Regions from separate parts of the Kitasatospora sp. NPDC036993 genome, predicted to be linked through region 1. Evidence: predicted binding sites of a transcription regulator. Region 1 holds the regulator's gene; the other holds the start of a gene.

Region 1 (6,795 bases):
GTCGCCGGTGACCCGGGCGGCGATGCGGTGCTCCTTGGTGCCGGGGAGCAGGTGGTCGACCAGGACACCGAGGCGGCGGCCGGGGCCGGGGGCGAAGTCGGCGACGATCGCGGGCAGGTCGTCGATGCCCCGCAGGTACTCGACGACCACGCCCTCGATCCGCAGGTCGTCGCCCCAGACCCGCTCGACCAGCTCGGCGTCGTGCCGGCCCTCGACGTAGATCCGCGACTCGCGGGCGACCCGGGCGCGGGCGCCGGGGACGGCGACCGAGCCGGAGGCGGTGCGGGACGGCGTGCGGGGGGCCGCGGGGCCGGTGGGGCGGACCAGGGTGACGGCCCTGCCCTCCAGCAGGAAGCCGCGCGGCACCAGCGGGAACACCCGGTGCTTGCCGAACCGGTCCTCCAGGGTGACGGTGAACCCCTCGGCGGTCTTCTCGCAGCGCACCACCGCCCCGCAGAAGCCGGTGGCCGCCTCCTCCACCACCAGGTCCCGCTCGGCGGGCACCTCGGGGGCGGGGGCCTGGTTCTTCCACGGCGGGGTCAGGTCGGGTCCGTACTGGCGGCTGCGCATACGGGTGATCATAGGGAGGGCGGACGGCGCGTCAGAGGCCCGGCGCGCCCCAGACCGGGAACCAGCGGCTCAGGTCCTTCTCCAGCCGCAGGTCGTTCCCCAGCATCGCGTTGACCTGCAACTCCAGCGGGCTGTTGCGCCGCTCCCCGCCGCCGGGCATCGGGGCGAAGGGGTAGAACGTCCCCCGCTTGTAGAGGTAGACCAGGGCCAGTGACTGTCCCTCCGGATTCCTGAAGGCCACCAGCGAGCAGAGCAGCTGCGGCCCGAAGCCGTTCGCCTCCAGCTCGCTGTTGACCGCGTGCAGGTCGTTCACCAGCTCCGGCAGCTCCTCGGGCCGGTGCCGGGCGAGCAGCCAGGAGTAGCCGTAGCCGTCCTTGGAGGCCTCCACGGGGACGCCGCCGCGCTCGGTGTCGGCGTCCAGCAGCGCCCTGACCTGCTGCTCGACCTGGACGAAGGCCGCGCCCTCGACGGCCGCGAAGCAGACCGAGCCGAGCCCGGTGGGGGTGAAGCCGGCCCCGGCCTCCAGGGTGAGCGCGGCGGACGGCACGCCGAACAGCTGGTCGAGGTCGGGTTTGACGGGCTTGGTGCGGCCGAACAGGGTGTCCAGGATTCCCACGGCGGTCCTCTCGGGTTCGGGGCTTCAGCGGCCGAGCTGCTCGGAGATCCGCGCCAGCTGCTCCAGCCGCTTCTCCAGGCTCGGATGGGTGGACAGCAACTGCGAGGCGGTCTCCCGGGCGCTCAGCGCGGGGGCGAAGTAGAAGGCGTTGTACGGCTGGGCCTGGCGCAGGTCCTTGCTGGGGATGGCCGCGATCTGCCCGGTGACCTTGGTGAGCGCCGAGGCCAGCGCGCTGGGCCGGCCGGTGAGCTGGGCGGCGGCCCGGTCGGCGGCCAGCTCGCGGTAGCGGGACAGCAGCCTGGTGAGCAGGAAGCTGACGGCGTAGACGACCATCGACACCAGCGGGATGACCAGCGCCACGACGGCCGCGTTCTGGTCGTTGTTGTTGCGCCCGCCGCCCATGAACCCGCCGTACACGGCGATCCGGGTCATCGCCCCGGCGAGCACGCCGAGGAAGCCCGCGATCGTCATCACCGCGACGTCCCGGTGGGCGACGTGCGACAGCTCGTGGGCGAGGACGCCCTCCAGTTCCTCCGGCTCCAGCCGGCGCAGCAGCCCGGTGGTCACGCAGACCACGGCGTTCTGCGGGTTGCGGCCGGTGGCGAAGGCGTTCGGCATGTCGTTGTCGGCGACCGCGACCCGGGGTTTGGGCATGTCGGCCAGCGCGCACAGCCGGTCGACCGTGCCGTGCAGCTGGGGGAACTGTTCGGGGGACACCTGGCGGGCTCCCATCGCCCGTTCGGTGATCTTGTCGCTGAACCAGAACTGGGCCACGAACAGCCCGCCGGAGATCAGGACGATCAGTGGCCACGCGCCGCGCAGCAGCGCGATCAGCAGGCCGGTGAAACCGACGTACAGCAGCCCGATCACGAACATCGTCGCGACCATGCGGCCGGTCAGGCCGCGGTCGGGCGCGAATCGGGTGTGCTGGCCCGAGCTCGACATCGCTTGCTCCTCCGTTCGCCGTCGCTTTCGATGCTGCCACCCGGACGGCCTCCGGGCACCACCCCGGCGCCGGGAGGATCGAACCGCGGGGGCCCCGCGGGCCGTGGCTGGAACTGCGGGGAGGATCACCCCGGCCGGACCGTTCCTGCCGTAGGGCCCGGGCCTTACACTGGCAGGTACGGTTCTGGCACTCGCGTGTTCAGAGTGCCAGGCCGGGGTCTCGGGAAGCGGCCCGCGGCGGCAAGGGACACAGACGGACAACGTGCGAAGACGGAGGTGCGCGCCCCATGGCCGGTGAGGTCCGCCAGCTGGACGAACGCAAGCTCGCCGTGCTCCGCGCGATCGTGCAGGACTACGTGGGCACCGAGGAGCCGGTCGGCTCCAAGGCCCTGGTGGAACGGCACAACCTCGGGGTCTCGCCGGCGACCGTCCGCAACGACATGGCGGCGCTGGAGGAGGAGGGTTACATCCACCAGCCGCACACCAGCGCCGGCCGCATCCCCACCGACAAGGGGTACCGCCTCTTCGTCGACAAGCTCGCCGAGATCAAACCCATGAGCGCCCCCGAGCGCCGGGCCATCCGGCACTTCCTGGACGGCGCCGTCGACCTGGACGACGTGGTCGCCCGCACGGTGCGGCTGCTCGCGCAGCTCACCCGGCAGGTCGCGGTGGTGCAGTACCCCTCGCTGACCCGCTCCACCGTCCGGCACATCGAGCTGGTGGCGCTGGCCCCGGCCAAGGTGATGCTGGTGCTGATCACCAACACCGGCCGGGTCGAGCAGCGGATGGTCGACTGCCCCGGCTCGGTCGGCGAGACGGTGCTGTCGGACCTGCGGACCCGGATCAACGCGAGAGCCGCCGGCCGGCGGCTCCCGGAGGTCCCCGGGATGCTGGAGGAACTGCCGGCGCTGTTCGACCAGGCCGACCGGCCGACCGTCAGCACCGTCCTGGCGACCCTGTTCGAGACGCTCGCCGAACATAACGAGGAGCGGATCATGCTGGCCGGCACGGCCAACCTGACCCGCTTCGGGCACGACTTCCCGCTCACCATCCAGCCGGTGCTGGAGGCACTGGAGGAGCAGGTCATCCTGCTCCGCCTCCTGGGTGAGACCGGGGACGCCGCGATGACGGTCCGGATCGGGCGGGAGAACGCCTACGAGGGGCTGAATTCCACCTCGGTGGTTTCGGTCGGCTACGGTTCGGGCGACGAGAGCGTGGCCAAACTGGGTGTGATCGGTCCGACCCGGATGGACTATCCGGGCACAATGGGGGCGGTGCGAGCGGTGGCGCGGTACGTGGGCCAGATCCTGGCCGAGTCCTAGCAGAGGCCATCGCCGGAAATCCGGCGATGGCGACCAGTCGCAGCACTACTACAGGCGGAACAAGCGGAGCATTTGGTGGCCACGGACTACTACGCGGTACTCGGCGTCCGACGGGATGCGGGGCAGGACGAGATCAAGAAGGCGTTCCGGCGCCTGGCACGCGAACTGCACCCGGACGTCAACCCGGACCCGAAGACGCAGGAGCGGTTCAAGGAGATCAACGCCGCCTACGAGGTGCTCTCCGACCCGCAGAAGCGTCAGGTCTACGACCTCGGCGGGGACCCGCTGTCCCCGGGCGGCGGTGGCGCGGGCGGCTTCGGCGCCGGCGCGGCGGGATTCGGCTTCTCCGACATCATGGACGCCTTCTTCGGCGCCGCGGCGGGCCAGCGCGGCCCGCGCTCGCGCACCCGCCGGGGCCAGGACGCCATGATCCGGCTGGAGATCACCCTGGAGGAGGCCGCCTTCGGCACCACCAAGGAACTCCAGGTCGACACCGCCGTCACCTGCACCACCTGCAGTGGCGAGGGCGCGGCCCCCGGCACCTCGGCGCAGACCTGTGACATGTGCCGGGGCAAGGGCGAGGTCTCCCAGGTCACCCGGTCCTTCCTGGGCCAGGTCATGACCTCCCGCCCCTGCCCGCAGTGCCAGGGCTTCGGCACCGTCGTGCCGACCCCCTGCCCGGAGTGCGCCGGCGACGGCCGGGTGCGCGCCCGCCGCACCCTGACCGTCAAGATCCCGGCCGGTGTCGACAACGGCACCAGGATCCAGCTGGCCGGCGAGGGCGAGGTCGGCCCCGGCGGCGGCCCGGCCGGCGACCTGTACGTCGAGATCGCCGAGACCAGCCACAACATCTTCCAGCGGCGCGGGGACGACCTGCACTGCACCGTCACCATCCCGATGACGGCGGCCTCGCTCGGCACCCAGGTGCCGCTGCAGACCCTGGACGGACTGGAGGAGGTCGACATCAGGCCCGGCACCCAGTCCGGCCAGTCGATCCCGCTGCACGGCAGGGGCATCACCCACCTGCGCGGCGGCGGCCGGGGCGACCTGATAGTGCACGTCGAGGTGAAGACGCCCAGCAAGCTCGACGCCGAGCAGGAGGACCTGCTGCGCCGCCTCGCGGTGCTGCGCGGCGAGGAGCGGCCGTCCGGCCAGTTCGCGCCGGGCCAGCAGGGCCTCTTCTCCCGGCTGAAGGACGCCTTCAACGGCCGGTAGCCGTCGTCCGCGGAGGGGTGCCGGGGGGCCTGCCCCCGGCACCCCTTCCGTGTCCGCCCCCTCCGCCGCAACCCCCTCCCCCTCTCCGCCGCAGGCCCCTCCGGCCGCAGCCCCCTCCTGGAAGGTCCCCGTCATGACCGCGCCCGTCTTCGTCGTCGAGACCGAGCGGATCGCCGCCGCCGTGCCCGGGGCCGTGGTGCGCCTGGACGGCGCGGAGGGGCGGCACGCGGCCGCGGTGAAGCGGCTGGAGCCGGGCGAGGCGGTGACCCTGGCCGACGGGCTGGGGCTCGGCGTGGAGGGCACGGTCGCCGAGGTGCTCGGCAAGGACGCGATCGACGTGGCGGTCGCCGCCGTGCGCCGCGAGCCGGAGCCCGCGCCGCGGATCGTCGTCGTCCAGGCCCTGCCCAAGGGCGACCGCGGCGAGCTGGCCGTGGAGACCATGACCGAGGTCGGCGTGGACGTGGTGGTCCCGTGGGCCGCCTCGCGCTGCATCACCCAGTGGAAGGGCGAGCGCGGCGCCAAGGCGCTCGCCAAGTGGCGCTCCACCGCCAGGGAGGCCGGCAAGCAGTCCCGCCGGCTGCGCTTCCCCGAGGTGCGCGAGCCGATGACCACCAGGCAGCTGGCGCCGCTCCTGGCGCGGGCCGCGTTCGCCGCCGTGCTGCACGAGGAGGGCGCCGAGCCGCTGGCGCACGCCGCGCTGCCGGAGACCGGGGACATCGTCCTGGTGGTCGGCCCCGAGGGCGGGGTCTCCCCGGAGGAGCTGGCCGCCTTCGCCGAGGCCGGCGCCAAGCCGTACCGGCTGGGCCCCTCGGTGCTGCGGACCTCCACCGCGGGGGTGGCCGCCGGCGCGCTGCTGCTCGGGCGCACCGGCCGCTGGTCGTAGCCCCCTCGTGCCGGTCGCGGCACCCCGGTCCCGCCGCTCGTAGCACCCCGGCCGCGGCCGCCGCAACGGTGCCCGCGGGTGCGGTCCGGAGTCTCGGAAAACCGGCCCGGGGCGTACCCGCACCTGCCTAGGCTGGCCGGGTGACGGACTCCCTCAACACCTCTCCGACCACCTCGGCGGGCGCCTACCTGCGCCATCCCCACCTGCACGGCGACCTGGTCGCCTTCGTCGCCGAGGACGACCTCTGGCTCGCCCCGCTGGACGGCGGCCGGGCCTGGCGGCTGACGGCCGACCACCTGCCGGTCCACCACCCGCGGTTCTCCCCGGACGGCCGGCACCTCGCCTTCACCTCCACCCGGGACGGCGCCCCCGAGGTGCACGTGGTGCCGGTGGACGGCGGCCCGTCGCGCCGGCTCACCCACTGGGGCAGCCACCAGACCAGGGTGCTCGGCTGGACCGCCGACGGCCGCCCGATCGCCGCCACCAGCGCCGGCGAGGGCAGCCTGCGCCGCACCTGGGCGCACGCCGTGCCGCTGGACGGCGGCGAGCCGCAGCGGCTGCCGTACGGACCGGTCGGCGGGATCGCCTTCGAACCGGGCGGGGACGGGGTGCTGCTGAGCACCGTCAACGGCCGCGACCCGGCCTGGTGGAAGCGCTACCGGGGCGGCCGGGCCGGCCGGCTGTGGCTCGGCCGGCGGGAGTTCGCCCGCGTCCACGAGGAGCTGGACGGCCAGCTGGACTCGCCGATGTGGGCGGCCGGGCCCGCTCGGCCCGACGGCGGGCACGGCGGGAGGATCGCCTTCCTCTCCGACCACGAGGGCGTCGGCGAGCTGTGGTCCAGCCTCCCGGACGGCACCGACCTGCGCCGCCACACCACCGACCCGGACGGCTTCTACGCCCGGGGCGCCACCAGCGACGGCACCCGGGTGGTCTTCCACCGGGCCGGCGACCTCTGGCTGCTGGACGACCTGGAGGGCGCCGAGCCGCGCCGGCTCGACGTCCGCCCGGCCGGTCCGCGGGCCGGGCGCCGCCCCCGTCCGGTGCCCGCCGCGCACTGGCTGGAGTCCGTCGCCCCCGACCGCACCGGCCGGGGCAGCGCCGTGGTGGTGCGCGGCAGCGTGCACTGGCTGACCCACCGGGAGGGCCCGGCCCGGGTGCTGGACGAGACACCGGGGGTGCGCGGGCGGCTGGTGCGGGTGGTGCCGGGCGAGGACGGCGCCCAGGGCGTGCTGTGGGTGTCCGAC
Region 2 (6,795 bases), on a different contig from region 1:
TACACCCTGCCGATCGGCCGGTCGGCCCAACGTCGGTCTAACCTTGACCCCGTGCTGCTGCTCGCGTTCGACACCGCTACCCCCGCCGTCACCGCCGCCGTCCACGACGGCACGGCTGTCCTCGCCGAGACCCACCAGGTCGACGCCAGGCGCCACGGCGAACTGCTGCTGCCCACGATCGACCAGGTGCTGCGGGCCGCCGGTGTGGACAAGCACCGGCTGACCGGCATCGCGGTCGGCGTCGGCCCGGGCCCGTACACCGGCCTCCGGGTCGGCCTGGTGACCGCCGCCGCGCTCGGCCACGCCCTCGGGCTGCCGGTGCACGGCGTCTGCACCCTGGACGCGATCGCCTTCCAGGCCCGCGCCGAGGGCCTGGCCGGCCGGCCGTTCACGGTGGCCACCGACGCGCGCCGCAAGGAGGTCTACTGGGCCTCGTACGATGCCGAGGGCCGCCGCACCGAGGGCCCCGGCGTGGACCGTCCGGCCGAGCTGACCCCGCGGGAGCGCTCCGTCGGCGCCGGCGCGGTGCTCTACCCCGAGGCGTTCCCCGGCGCGCACGGCCCCGAGCACGTCTCGGCCGGCGCCCTGGCCGGCTTCGCCGCCGCCGAGCTGACCGCCGGGCGCGAGCTGCTGCCGAACGTCCCGCTGTACCTGCGCCGCCCGGACGCCCAGGTCCCGGCGGGCTACAAGGCGGTGCTCCCCGCGTGAACCACGGCACCACCCTGCGCCCGATGCGCTGGTGGGACATCGCCCCGGTGCTGGAGCTGGAGCTGCGGCTCTTCCCGGAGGACGCCTGGTCCGCCGGGATGTTCTGGTCCGAGCTGGCCGAGTCCCATCCCGGCGGCACCCGCCACTACACCGTCGCGGCCGCCCCGGACGGCGCGATCGTCGGCTACGCCGGGCTGATGGTGATCGCGGGCGAGGGCGACGTCCAGACCATCGCCGTCGACGACCGCCACCAGGGCGGCGGCCTCGGCACGGCGCTGCTCACCGACCTGATCCGGGAGGCCGCCCGGCGCGAGTGCGCCGAGCTGCTGCTGGAGGTGCGGGTGGACAACCCGCGCGCCCAGCGGCTGTACGAGCGCCACGGCTTCGAACCGGTGGGCATCCGGCGCGGCTACTACCAGCCCGCCAACGTCGACGCGCTGGTGATGCGCCTCGACCACCCGAGCACTGACAGCACTGACCCGAAGGACATTGAGGACACCCGCCATGGCTGACGAACCGCTCGTCCTCGGCATCGAGACCTCCTGCGACGAGACCGGCGTCGGCATCGTGCGCGGCACCACGCTGCTGGCCGACGCGGTCGCCTCCAGCGTCAACGACCACGCCCGCTTCGGCGGCGTCGTCCCCGAGATCGCCAGCCGCGCGCACCTGGAGGCGATGGTCCCGACCATCCAGCGCGCCCTGGACACCGCCGGGGTCAAGGCGAGCGACCTGGACGGCATCGCCGTCACCGCGGGCCCCGGCCTGGCCGGCGCGCTGCTGGTCGGCGTCAGCGCCGCCAAGGCGTACGCCTGGGCGCTGGACAAGCCGCTGTACGGGGTCAACCACCTCGCCTCGCACATCTGCGTCGACCAGCTGGAGCACGGCCGGCTGCCCTCGCCGACGATGGCCCTGCTGGTCTCCGGCGGGCACTCCTCGCTGCTGCTCAGCGAGGACATCACCAGCGACGTCCGCCCGCTCGGCGCGACCATCGACGACGCGGCCGGTGAGGCCTTCGACAAGGTCGCACGGGTGCTCGGCCTGGGCTTCCCCGGCGGTCCGATCGTCGACCGCACGGCCCGCGAGGGCGACCCGAAGGCGATCGCCTTCCCGCGCGGCCTGAGCGGCAGGAACGACCCGGCGTACGACTTCTCCTTCTCCGGCCTGAAGACCGCCGTCGCCCGCTGGGTGGAGGCCAAGCGCCGGGCCGGCGAGGAGGTGCCGATCGCCGACGTGGCGGCGTCCTTCCAGGAGGCGGTCACCGACGTGCTCACCCGCAAGGCCGTCAAGGCGTGCCGGGACAGCGGCGTCGACCACCTGATGATCGGCGGCGGCGTGGCGGCCAACTCGCGGCTGCGCGAGATGGCCCAGCAGCGCTGCGACCGGGCCGGCATCCGGCTGCGGGTGCCCCGGCCCGGCCTGTGCACCGACAACGGCGCGATGGTCGCGGCGCTGGGCGCAGAGATGGTGTGGCGCGACCGCGCGCCGTCCTCGCTCGACCTGTCGGCGGACTCCTCGCTGCCGGTGACCGACGTCCACGTCCCGGCCGCGCACCTGGAGCACGGCGACGTCCACGGCCAGGCCTACCAGGCCCTCGGCGGCGGCGCCTGATGACCGTCGCCGCGATGTGGGAGGCCCGGGCCGCGGCCGGCCGTGGGGCCGAACTCGCCGCCTGGGCAAGGGAGTCGGCGCTGCCCGCGCTGCGCGGAGCGGCCGGTCTCGAACGCCTCGAACTGCTCACGGCCGCGGGGGAGCGGGTGCTGCTGATCAGCTGGTGGAGCGGCGAGCCCCGGCCCGTCGCCGACCCGCCGGCCGAGCTGCTCGGCCGACCGGTGCACCGCTGGTCCTTCAGCAGCGAACACGTCGAGTAACCCCGGATCGGGAACCGCGGCGGCAGCCGTTACCGTGCATAGCCGAGAGAGCTGGACGGGAACCGGGAGCGCGCTGCGGTGATCAGGGACGGGCGGAGCAGGACCAGGACGTACGCGGTGGGGGCGCTGGCCCTGCTGGCCTTCGCCACCGCCTGCGGCGACGGCGGAGGCGGTGGCAGCGCCGCCCCGGCCACCACGGCTGCCACGACCGGGCCGGGCACGCCCCCGCCCACCGGGGCCGCGCCGGCCGGCGCCGCCCCGACCACCCCCGCCCCGGCCGGCGCCGGCGCGGCGGCCTGGGCCAAGTGGAACCTCACCCCGCTCGCCCCCGCTCCCGCGCCGCCCGCCGACAAGCCCGTCAAGCTCGAACGGACCGGCCCGGTACCGGTGTTCAGCGAGGTGAAGACGAACGACAAGGTCGTCTTCATCACCATCGACGACGGTGCCGAGAAGGACCCGAAGTTCGTCGAGATGCTGACCGACCTCAAGGTGCCGATCTCGATGTTCCTGACCCGGGACATCGTCAAGAACGACTACGGCTACTTCAAGCCGCTCCAGGCGCTGGGCAACCACGTCCAGAACCACACCGTGGACCACCCGGTGATGAGCAAGATCCCGGCGGAGAAGCAGAAGTCCGAGATCTGCGACGCGCAGTCCGCGCTCACCCAGCAGTACGGCACCGCCCCGCTGCTGTTCCGGCCGCCCTTCGGCGACGGCGCCAGCACCCCGACGCTCAACACCTCGGTCCAGCAGTGCGGCCCGCGCGCGATGGTGCTGTGGCGCGAGTCGATGCAGATCCACGACATGCAGTACCAGTCGGGGGACAAGAAGCTGAAGTCCGGCGACATCATCCTGGCGCACTTCCGCGGCCCCAAGGAGCTCAAGGGCGCCACGATGACCCAGATGTTCGGCGACCTGCTGGCCCGGATCCAGGAGCAGGGCTTCTCGGTGGCCCGGCTGGAGGACTACATCCAGGCGCCCGCGTCGTAGCTCAGACCGGCTGCCCCAGCATCATCAGCGGGCCGTGGTCGGTCCGGCTGAGGATCACCGTGACGGTGTTCGGCCCGGAGGGCTTGAGCTGGCGGCGCAGCTCCTCCGGGGTGATCGCCATCCCGCGCTTCTTGATCACCACCGTGCCGACCGCCCGCTCGCGCAGCAGCGCCTTCAGCTTCTTGATGCCGAACGGGAGCACGTCGGTCAGCTCGAAGGCGTGCGCGTACGGGGTGGCGACCAGCTCGTCCGAGGTCAGGTAGGCGATCTTCGGGTCGATCAGCCGGCCGCCGACCTGCCCGGCCACCTCGGCCACCAGGTGGGCCCGGATCACCGCGCCGTCCGGCTCGTACAGGTAGCGCCCGACCGGGCCGGCCGGCGGGTCGGGCAGGTCGCCCCCGGTCAGGCCGGCGCCCTGCGGCAGCAGGGTGGCGCGGTGCGGGTGCGCGGCCCGGGTGCCGAACCAGAGCACCGCCTCCTTGACGTCGCCGTGGTCGGAGACCCACTCGGCCTCGGCGTCCCGCGGCACGGCCTCGTGCGGGATGCCGGGGGCGACCTTCAGGGCGCCGACCGGGGTCCGCCGGGCGGCCTCGATCGCCCAGGAGAGCGGCGGGGCGTACGCTTCCGGGTCGAACACCCGGCCGCGCGAGGTGCGCCTGGCCGGGTCGGTGAACACCGCGTCGTAGCCGGTGACGTCCACCTCGGCGACGTCCGCGCAGCGCACCTCCACCAGCTCGGCCAGCCCCAGCGCGGCGGCGTTGGCCGCGGTGGCCGCGCAGGCCGCCGGGTCCTTGTCGACGGCCAGCACCTCGATGCCCGCCCGGGCCAGCGCCAGCACGTCCCCGCCGATGCCGCAGCACAGGTCCGCCAGCCGCCGTACGCCCAGCCCGGCGAACCGCTGCGCCCGCCACTCGGCCACGCTGCGCCTGGTGGACTGCTCGACCCCGTTGGGCGTGAAGTACATCAGGTCGGCGTCCGCCCCGAACTTCGCCCGGGCCCGCTGCCGCAGCCGCGCCTGCCCGAACGCCGCGGACACCAGCTCCGCCGGGTGCTCCCGGCGCAACCGGGTCGCCAGCGCCAGCTCCTCCTCGGGGGTGAACTCGCGCAGCTCGGCGAGCAGGGCCTGGCCCTCGGGCGTCAGCAGGGGCTGGAGGTTCTCGGTGTCCACGGGGCCATTCTCGCGGGCAGCGGCCGGTTCACCGCCACAGGACGCCCGAGGAGAGGACCACGGGCAGCGCGAACGGGGAGAGCGCGGCCGCGAACGGCAGGAGCCGGTAGCCGGACCGCCGGCTGCGGAAGGCGACCACCAGGCCCGCCGCCAGGGCGACGACCGGGGCGGCCAGCATCCCGATGCCGAGGAAGGCCCACCCGAGTCCGTCCCCGTCGTCCCCGTGGCCGGGGCCGTTGCCGAGGGAGGCGACGACGAAGAAGGCGACGAACGGCAGTGCGGCTCCCAGGAGGGGCAGCGACAGTACGGCGAGGGCCGCGTCCTTGAGCCGGGACGGGCCGATGCGGGCCGGGATCGGAGTCATGGCAGGGAGTCTGTCCGGGCCGGGACCGGCCGCACATGAGTACGACTACTCATCCCGGAACCAGGGATCTCAGGGCGCGCCGTTGGCACTCTGGTTGACTGAGTGCTAACCCGGCCCTATGGTCGTCCTTGGCACTCCCCACCGGGAGAGTGCTAATGCGACGACGTGTGTCTGACCCCCGCGACGGCAGGCCCGCAGGATCGCCCTACCCGTTAGAAAACCCCGTAATCTCCGAAGGGGAGCTCGGACGTGACCACCAGCAGCAAGGTTGCCATCAAGCCGCTCGAGGACCGCATCGTGGTCCAGCCGCTCGACGCCGAGACCACCACGGCCTCCGGCCTGGTTATCCCGGACACCGCCAAGGAGAAGCCCCAGGAGGGCGTCGTCCTGGCCGTCGGACCGGGCCGCTTCGAGGACGGCCAGCGTCTGCCGCTCGACGTCGCCGTCGGTGACATCGTCCTGTACTCGAAGTACGGCGGCACCGAGGTGAAGTACCAGGGCGAGGAGTACCTCGTCCTCTCGGCTCGCGACGTTCTCGCCATCATCGAGAAGTAAACGCAGCATCGAGAAGTAAGTCGTTCCGACCCGCCCCGGATCCGTGTCCCAAGTGACAGGGGCCCGGGGCGTGGTTGTTGGTTCACGTAGTTCGGCGGCCGGTGGGCCGGCCGCAGCCCCGAGGGAATAGGGAACATGGCGAAGATCCTGCAGTTCGACGAGGACGCCCGCCGCTCGCTGGAGCGCGGTGTCAACAAGCTGGCCGACACCGTCAAGGTGACCATCGGCCCCAAGGGCCGCAACGTCGTCATCGACAAGAAGTTCGGCGCCCCGACCATCACCAACGACGGTGTCACCATCGCCCGCGAGGTCGAGCTGGACGACCCGTACGAGAACCTTGGCGCGCAGCTCGTCAAGGAGGTCGCCACCAAGACCAACGACGTCGCGGGTGACGGCACCACCACCGCCACCGTGCTGGCCCAGGCCCTGGTCAACGAGGGTCTGCGCAACGTCGCCGCCGGTGCCGGCCCGGCCGCCCTGAAGAAGGGCATCGACAAGGCCGTCGCCGCCGTCTCCGAGCACCTGCTGTCCGTCGCCCGCGAGATCGAGGGCAAGGACGACGTCGCCGCCGTCGCCTCCCTCTCCGCGCAGGACACCCAGGTCGGCGAGCTGATCGCCGAGGCGATCGACAAGGTCGGCAAGGACGGTGTCATCACCGTCGAGGAGTCGAACACCTTCGGCGTGGAGCTGGACTTCACCGAGGGCATGCAGTTCGACAAGGGCTACCTGTCGCCGTACTTCGTCACCGACGCGGAGCGGCAGGAGGCGGTCCTGGAGGACCCGTACATCCTGATCAACCAGGGCAAGATCTCCTCCATCCAGGAGCTGCTGCCGCTGCTGGAGAAGATCCTCCAGGGCGGTGCCTCCAAGCCGCTGCTGATCATCGCCGAGGACGTCGACGGCGAGGCGCTGTCGACCCTGGTCGTGAACAAGATCCGTGGCACCTTCAACGCCGTCGCCGTCAAGGCCCCGGGCTTCGGCGACCGCCGCAAGGCGATCCTCGGCGACCTGGCCACCCTGACCGGCGGCACGGTCATCTCCGAGGAGGTCGGCCTCAAGCTCGACCAGGTCGGCCTGGACGTGCTGGGCACCGCCCGCCGCGTGACCATCACCAAGGACGAGACCACCGTCGTCGACGGTGC

The links. Region 1 encodes HrcA, which represses chaperone genes, less so after heat shock. Its sites were predicted from a motif close to TTNGCACTCNGNNNNNCNGAGTGCNAA; they were not measured.
Region 2: groES (co-chaperone GroES) is a predicted target of HrcA. The motif match lies at 5,181-5,207, and genes of this name have one in related genera.

What each region holds. Positions count from the first base shown of each region.
Region 1 covers NZ_JBVJRP010000009.1:279,445-286,239, reverse strand. Annotated here, with positions in the region: gene ACZ7C5_RS21200 (DUF3097 domain-containing protein) at 1-570, opposite strand, end outside; gene pspAB (PspA-associated protein PspAB) at 602-1,186, opposite strand; gene htpX (zinc metalloprotease HtpX) at 1,211-2,131, opposite strand; gene hrcA (heat-inducible transcriptional repressor HrcA) at 2,419-3,453, shown strand; gene dnaJ (molecular chaperone DnaJ) at 3,529-4,668, shown strand; gene ACZ7C5_RS21175 (16S rRNA (uracil(1498)-N(3))-methyltransferase) at 4,802-5,551, shown strand; gene ACZ7C5_RS21170 (S41 family peptidase) at 5,692-6,795, shown strand, end outside.
Region 2 covers NZ_JBVJRP010000004.1:447,519-454,313, forward strand. Annotated here, with positions in the region: gene tsaB (tRNA (adenosine(37)-N6)-threonylcarbamoyltransferase complex dimerization subunit type 1 TsaB) at 52-708, shown strand; gene rimI (ribosomal protein S18-alanine N-acetyltransferase) at 732-1,220, shown strand; gene tsaD (tRNA (adenosine(37)-N6)-threonylcarbamoyltransferase complex transferase subunit TsaD) at 1,213-2,316, shown strand; gene ACZ7C5_RS11220 (hypothetical protein) at 2,316-2,576, shown strand; gene ACZ7C5_RS11225 (polysaccharide deacetylase family protein) at 2,655-3,566, shown strand; gene ACZ7C5_RS11230 (THUMP-like domain-containing protein) at 3,568-4,734, opposite strand; gene ACZ7C5_RS11235 (hypothetical protein) at 4,763-5,098, opposite strand; gene groES (co-chaperone GroES) at 5,348-5,653, shown strand; gene groL (chaperonin GroEL) at 5,789-6,795, shown strand, end outside.